Regions from separate parts of the Kitasatospora sp. NPDC059648 genome, predicted to be linked through region 3. Evidence: riboswitches for the same ligand, from Rfam matches in the RefSeq annotation. Region 3 holds a riboswitch; each other region holds the start of a gene.
What was found. Region 3 has a riboswitch for cobalamin ahead of ACFV1W_RS39550 (HoxN/HupN/NixA family nickel/cobalt transporter). Riboswitches for the same ligand answer to the same signal wherever they lie in the genome.
Positions count from the first base shown of each region.

Region 1: another riboswitch for cobalamin. It lies ahead of ACFV1W_RS01800 (ribonucleoside-diphosphate reductase subunit alpha); the one in region 3 lies ahead of ACFV1W_RS39550 (HoxN/HupN/NixA family nickel/cobalt transporter).
Region 2: another riboswitch for cobalamin. It lies ahead of ACFV1W_RS04200 (cobalamin biosynthesis protein); the one in region 3 lies ahead of ACFV1W_RS39550 (HoxN/HupN/NixA family nickel/cobalt transporter).

Region 1 is NZ_JBHWDU010000002.1:44,731-46,982, reverse strand. It holds gene ACFV1W_RS01800 (ribonucleoside-diphosphate reductase subunit alpha) at 1-1,009, opposite strand, end outside; cobalamin riboswitch at 1,201-1,343, opposite strand; gene ACFV1W_RS01795 (hypothetical protein) at 1,847-2,252, shown strand, end outside.
Region 2 is NZ_JBHWDU010000004.1:66,295-68,546, forward strand. It holds gene ACFV1W_RS04190 (alpha/beta hydrolase family protein) at 1-115, opposite strand, end outside; gene ACFV1W_RS04195 (helix-turn-helix domain-containing protein) at 234-929, opposite strand; cobalamin riboswitch at 1,124-1,285, shown strand; gene ACFV1W_RS04200 (cobalamin biosynthesis protein) at 1,372-2,252, shown strand, end outside.
Region 3 is NZ_JBHWDU010000165.1:4,381-6,632, forward strand. It holds gene ACFV1W_RS39550 (HoxN/HupN/NixA family nickel/cobalt transporter) at 1-766, opposite strand, end outside; cobalamin riboswitch at 798-992, opposite strand; gene ACFV1W_RS39555 (ArsR/SmtB family transcription factor) at 1,074-1,457, shown strand; gene ACFV1W_RS39560 (Fpg/Nei family DNA glycosylase) at 1,541-2,252, opposite strand, start outside.

The DNA of each region.
Region 1 (2,252 bases), on a different contig from region 3:
GGATCCAGTGGGCCAGGTTGAGGTTGTGGGTCCGGCGAGCCTCCTCACCGGTGTTGTCGCGCAGCTCCAGGAACTCCTCGATGTCCGCGTGCCAGGTCTCCAGGTAGACGCAGGCCGCGCCCTTGCGGCGGCCGCCCTGGTTGACGGCGGCGACCGAGGAGTCGAGGGTGCGCAGGAACGGGACGATGCCGTTGGACTTGCCGTTGGTGCCGCGGATCAGGCTGCCGCGCGAGCGGATGCGCGAGTACGACAGGCCGATGCCGCCGGCGTGCTTGGAGAGGCGGGCGATCTGCGCGTAGCGGTTGTAGATCGAGTCCAGGTTGTCCAGCGGCGAGTCGAGCAGGTAGCAGCTGGACATCTGCGGGTGCCGGGTGCCGGAGTTGAAGAGCGTCGGCGAGGAGGTCAGGTACTCCAGGCGGCTCATCAGGCCGTACAGCTCGGCCACCTCGCGCACCGACTGCTCGGAGTCGCCGACCGCCAGGCCGCAGGCGACGCGGAGCAGGAAGTGCTGCGGGGTCTCGATGACCTTGCGGGTGATCGGGTGGCGCAGCAGGTAGCGGGACTGCACGGTGCGCAGGCCGAAGTACTCGAAGCGGTCGTCGCCCTGGGCGTCGACCAGGGCGTCGAGGGCGGCGGCGTGCTTGGCGACGAAGGCCGCGGTGGTGTCGCCGATCAGGCCCTCGGCGTGGCCGACGGCGATCGAGGCGGAGAAGGAGACCGAGCCCTGGCTGTTCGCCTCGTCGACGATCTCCAGGGCGAGCAGGCGGGCCGCGAGCTTCGAGTACTGGGGGTCCTCGGCGATCATCGACGCGGCGGCGTCCACGGCCAGCCCGCGCAGCTCGGCGAAGTCCGAGCCGGCGTGGCGGCCGCGCAGCGCGGCGGCGGCGACATGGCCGGGGTCGACCTCGGTGAGGTCGGCGCTGCGGTCGGTGAGCAGCCGCAGCAGCGCGCCCCCGGGGTCGGAGACCGTCGGGTCGGTGAAGGCGGTACCGGAGCCCTGGGCGGGCAGGGTGGCTGAGGCAGCGGTGGTCAAGGCGCTCTCTCCTGGCGGCGATCGGCGGCGTGATCGGGGTCACCCGGGCCGATCTGGGCAGGGGAGCACGGCGCGGACGCGAGGAAGCGCCGCGCGAGGTGTCTCCCCGGCCCGCCCGCGAGGCCCGGAGGGGTGGTGCTGAGTGCCGGCGCGGCCTCTGCGGGAGGGCCGTGGCGCACGCTGTCGGCAGGTACTCGGACTCGCGGGCACAGCTGCTGGAGCCGCCCGCACACCGCTGCGGGGCAGTCCCGGACTCCCACCGGGTTCCCCTGCATCGACAGCAGGATGAGCATACATGTAGTGGTGTCTCGGTGATGCGACACCACATGTAGTGCGGCGCGGTGTGTCGGCGCGATGACCGGCGGTGCCGGGGCAGGGGTGGTTCGTGTCCGTCCGGAGTCGGGATCCGCGCCTGGGGCGGGCCGGAACCGGGCCCCGGGAGAGCCGGGCCGGCGCGTCGGACGGGCCGGATCCGCGCGCCGGTCGTCCTGGTTTCGATACGGAATGGTCACCGGGCGGATCGACGGTCAGGTGGATGCCCTACGATCTGGGCGCATGAGCGACGGAACCGGCGTACCTGGGCACGGGCCGCAGGGAACGCCTCCCGCCGGGCCGGGGGGCGCACAGAATCAGCAGCCGGCGGTGCCAGGTCCGGTGCCGCCGCCGAGCGGTGGCTTCGGACCGCCGCCGGCCTCGTACGGGCCGGTGGCGCCGTCCGCGCAGCCGCTTCCGCAGCCCGTCCCGCCGGTGCCCCAGCCCCAGCCCGTCCCGCCGGCGCCCCAGCCCGTCGCGCAGCCGCAGCCGGGTCAGCCGATGGCCCCTCAGCCGCAGTGGCAGCAGCAGCCGCCCCAGCAGGCCGTGCCGCCGCAGCGCGTCGAGCCGGACTGGCAGGCGCTGGCGGACCGCAACGAGGCCGCCGGCAAGCGCAAGCGCCGGATGAAGGTCATCGGCATCGTGGCCGCCGTCGTCCTGGTGGGCGGCGGTGTCGCGGGCGGTGTGCTGCTGCTCGGCAAGGACGATCCCAAGAAGACCGGCCCGGTCGTCACCTCGTCCACCTCCAGCAAGCCGGCCCCCGGCCCGTCGAGCGCGAGCTCGGGCCCGGGCGGTCAGCCGGACGACCCGTCGAAGCCGATCTGGGAGGCCGCCACCGACCCGGCGCCGCAGGACGCGGGGGCGCTGTTCTCCGCGATGCAGGTGACGGTGAACGGCGCGACCTGGA
Region 2 (2,252 bases), on a different contig from region 3:
GCCCCGGCACCCCGGGACGGACCATCCGCTCGGAGGCCCGACGGCCGACCACCAGGACGGCGGCCCCCGCCCCGACGGCGGCGGCCGCCACGACAGCTGCGGTTCCCCAACGCATTTCGTTCCCCGCTCTGCTTCACGGACCGGACGGTGTTCGAGCACCAGTCCACCGGGATTCCGCCATCCCGGCCACCGGGTTGGCCCGTCCGGGGGACGGGCCAGCGGGCCGGCGGAGGTCAGACCGGGAGGGCGGGGTCGTGGGTGCTGAGGAGGTGCCAGAAGCGGGGCGTGAGGGGCTGGGTGGGGGTGCGGGGCTGGGTGGTGGTGCCCCAGTGGGAGGGGACGTGGTGTTCCCCGTGGAGGACCGGCAGGACGGCGGCGAGGTCGGCCTCCGGGACGGGCACCAGGCGGGCGAGCGGGCCCAGGTGGGGCTGCCAGCGGCCCGCCACGCACTGGCGCAGGAGGCGGTCGAGGGCCTCGCCGCGCCCGGTGGCCTCGACCAGCTCGGTCAGCCGCATGCCCAGCACCTGGGCGAGGGCGTGGGTCTGCTCCGGGTCGCCGTCCCAGTGACCGGTCAGTTCGGCCTGCCGGTAGGCGGGCAGCGACACTCCGGCCCGCTCGGCGACGGTCTCCTGGGGGAGCTCCCGCGCGAGGCGGTGGTCGCGCAGGCTCAGCGGGCGGCCGTCCATCAGCTGGGCGGCCGGGCACCAGAGGGCCCTGGCCAGCGCGATGAACTCGGCCTCGCCGGGGCGCAGCTCGCCGTTCTCCCAGGCGAGCACGTGGCCGGGCAGCAGCCGTACGCCGTGCGCGGCCATGCCCTCGGCGACCTGCTCGGGGGTCAGCCCGAGGCCGGCCCGGTGGGCGCGGGCGGCCTCGGGGGAGAAGGGGACGGGGGAAGGGGCGGCAGTGGTGGGGGACTTTCTGCGGCGCATGGCACCGAACCGTAGGTGCGGCCCCCGGCCCGTCCCAGCCGCCGAACGCACGAAGCGGAGCTGACGGGCCCTCCCCCGCGCTGGGCGATCGCACAGGTCCGGTACCGGTGCCGGGTGTGACCGACCCCTCCTTGACCTCGGTTGACTCCCGGTTCGGCCGCGTGATGGGATCCTGGGGCCAAACGGAGGCATGGAGAGGAAGCCGGTGCGAGTCCGGCGCGGTCCCGCCACTGTCACCGGGGAGCACGCTCGGAATCCCTCCTCGCCCGCCATCGCGCAGGAGGGGCCCACCACGGCGGGCCGTCAGGAGCCGCTGGAGGGCCCGGGGTGCGTCCGACCCGGAAGCCAGGAGACTCTCGCCCCCGGTACGTCGATCCAGGGCGCGGACCCTGAGTGAGGACACCCACGCGATGCAGGCTGCCCCGCCCCGTCGGACGCCGAGTTGCCCGCTGCCGAGCTGCCCGCCGCTGTGCGCCCGCTGACCCGGGCCGCCGCCTTCGCGCTGGGGGCCGTCGCGGGGTACGCCGCGGACGCCCGTTTCGCCGACCCGCGCCGCGGCCACCCCGTCGCCCTGTTCGGCAGCGCCGCGGCCCGCCTGGAGCGGCGCGCGTGGCGCGACGACCGTACCGCCGGAGCCGGGTACACGGCGCTGTGCGTGGGCGCGGTCGCGGCCGGTGCGCTGGCGCTGGACCGTACGGTCGGGCGCCGTCCGCTGGGCCGGGCCGCGCTGGCGGCCGCCGCGACCTGGACGGTGCTCGGCGGCACCTCGCTGACCCGGGAGGCGCGCACCATCGGCCGCTCGCTGGCCGCGGGCGACCTGACGGCCGCCCGGGAGCGGCTGCCGCACCTGTGCGGGCGGGACCCGAGCACGCTGGACGGGCAGCAGATCGCCCGGGCGGTGGTCGAGTCGGTGGCCGAGAACACCGCCGACGCCGTGGTGAACGCGCTGACCTGGGGCGCCCTGGCGGGCACGCCCGGGCTGCTGGCCTTCCGTGCCGTCAACACCCTGGACGCCATGGTCGGCCACCGCTCGCCCCGCTACGCCCGCTTCGGCTGGGCCTCGGCCCGGCTGGACGACGTCGCGGGCTGGCCGGGCGCCCGGCTGACCGCACTGCTGACGGTGGCCGCCGCTCCCGAGCCGCGGACCGCCTGGCGGGTCTGGCGCCGGGACGGCTCCGCGCACCCGAGCCCGAACGCGGGCCAGGCCGAGTCGGCCTTCGCGGGCGCGGTGGGCGTACGGCTGGGCGGGACGCTCCGGTACGGCGAACGGGTGGAGCACCGGCCGGTGCTGGGCGAGGAGTTGCGGCCGGTGACGGTGGACGA
Region 3 (2,252 bases):
GCAGGCAGACGATCCCGTACCAGGGCAGCCCGGCCGCCGCGCCCGAACCGGCCATCACCATCAGCGTCACCTCCGTCGCGGTGTCGAAGCCCAGGCCCAGCACCATGCCGACCGGGAACATCTGCCCGGGCCGGGTGATCGAGCGGGTCGCCCGGTTCAGGATCCGGGCCATGAAGCCGCGCGAGTCGAGGTGCTGCTCCAGCTCCGCCTCGTCGTACCTCCCGGCGCGCATCGAGCGGAACACCTTGAGGATCCCGAGCAGCGCCGCCAGGTTGAGCGCGCCGATCAGGTAGAGGAAGGCGCCGGAGGCCGTGGTGCCGACCAGCCCGAGCCACTTGTGGGTGGTCGAGTCGTCGTCCATCAGGGTGTTCGCCAGCTGGGCCCCGCCCGCCACCAGGGCGGCCATCAGGACCACCATCGAGGAGTGGCCGAGCGCGAACCAGAAGCCGACCGAGACCGGCCGCTTGCCGTCCGCCATCAGCTTGCGGGTGGTGTTGTCGATCACCGCGATGTGGTCGGCGTCGAAGGCGTGCCGCATGCCCAGGGTGTACGCCGTGATGCCGAGGCCGACCCCGAAGACCTGGGTGCCGACGGCGTAGTTGTGCGGGGCGACCAGGAAGACGAGCGTCCCGAACGCCACCACGTGCATGGCCAGGATCACCCCCATCAACCCGGCGGTACGGATGGTGTCCTCGCGCTTCCACCGGAAGGCGGGGAGGACGGAGGGGGCCGCCTCGGCGGGAGTGGCGGTTTCGGGCAGGGTCATCTTCGGATCACGCTCCAGCACCTCGTGGAAAGACTTCGTGAGATGCCGTGGCCGGTCTCCTGGCTTACGGGGCTTCCGGGCCCGCCTTCCCAGGCGCACGAGGCGCCCAGTGGCACGTGGGTCCGGACAACTCTCCCCCGATCACAGTGGCGAGGGCCGCTCCGGACTGGGACCTGTTGATGGTCCGTCACCGGTATTCCCGAGCACCACGGCGGGGAACACCGTAGGGGCAGGACCTCACCCTCGCAAGGTTGCGCACCTGTGCAGGTGTCCAGGATCACAGGTCGTGAGCTGCCAGAATGTCCGCATGCATCTCGTACCGGCCGACCGCGCGGGCCACCGCACCATCGACGGGCACCGGGTCTGCGAAGCCATCGCCGCCATCGGTGACACCGGGCACGTCCGCTCCTGGGCCGAGCGGTTCTCCCTGCTCGCCGACCCCGGCCGGCTCGCCCTGCTGCTCGCCCTCCACCGGGCCGGCCCGCTCGCCGTCAGCGACCTGGCCGTGGCCACCGGCATGCGCGACCCCGCCGTCTCCCAGGCCCTGCGCCTGCTCCGCACCGCGGGAGTGGTCACCGGCGACAAGGACGGACGCGTGGTGCGCTACCGGCTCGTGGACGACGGCATGCGCCCCCTCCTCGACGAGTGCGCCGCCGCCGAGCACGAGGAGCCGACCGCGGCCGCGGGCTGACCGGGACCGTCCACCCGTCCGCTCCCTGCGACCAGCCCGGGCCCTGTCCACGGCGTGGGCCGGCCGCCGGGGCTGACTCCGCCTCAGGCCGCCTGGCAGGTGGGACACCAGAACAGGTTGCGCGCCGCGTGCTCCTCCGTCCGCACCTCGGTGCCGCACACCAGGCAGGGCATCGCGGCGCGGCGGTAGACGTACACCTCGCCGCCGTGGTCGTCCACCCGGGGCGGGCGGCCCATCGCCTCGGGGGTGTGCTCGGGACGGACGGTGTCGATCCGGCCGGCGGCGACGCCCTCCCGCATCAGGGCGACCAGGTCGGCCCAGATCGCGTCCCACTCGGCGCGGGTCAGGTCACGGCCGGCCCGGTGCGGGTTGACGTGGTGGCGGAACAGCACCTCGGCGCGGTAGACGTTGCCCACCCCGGCCAGCACCTTCTGGTCCATCAGCAGCGCGGCGACCGTGGTCCGGCTGCCGGATATCCGGCGCCAGGCGGCCTCCGGGTCGGCGTCGGCGCGCAGCGGGTCGGGGCCGAGGCGCGCGGCGACGGCGGCCTTCTCGGCGTCGGTGACCAGGGCGCAGGTGTTGGGGCCGCGCAGGTCGGCGTAGCCGTCGTCGTTGGCCAGCCGCAGCCGGACCAGGCCGACGGGCTCGGGGGCGGGGCCGGCGCCGAAGCCGAAGCCGCCGTAGAGGCCGAGGTGGATGTGCACCCAGGCGCCCTCCTCGAAGCCGAGGAAGAGGTGCTTGCCGGTGGCCTCCGCGCCCGTGAGCAGCTGCCCGTCGATCGCCTTGGCCTCGTCG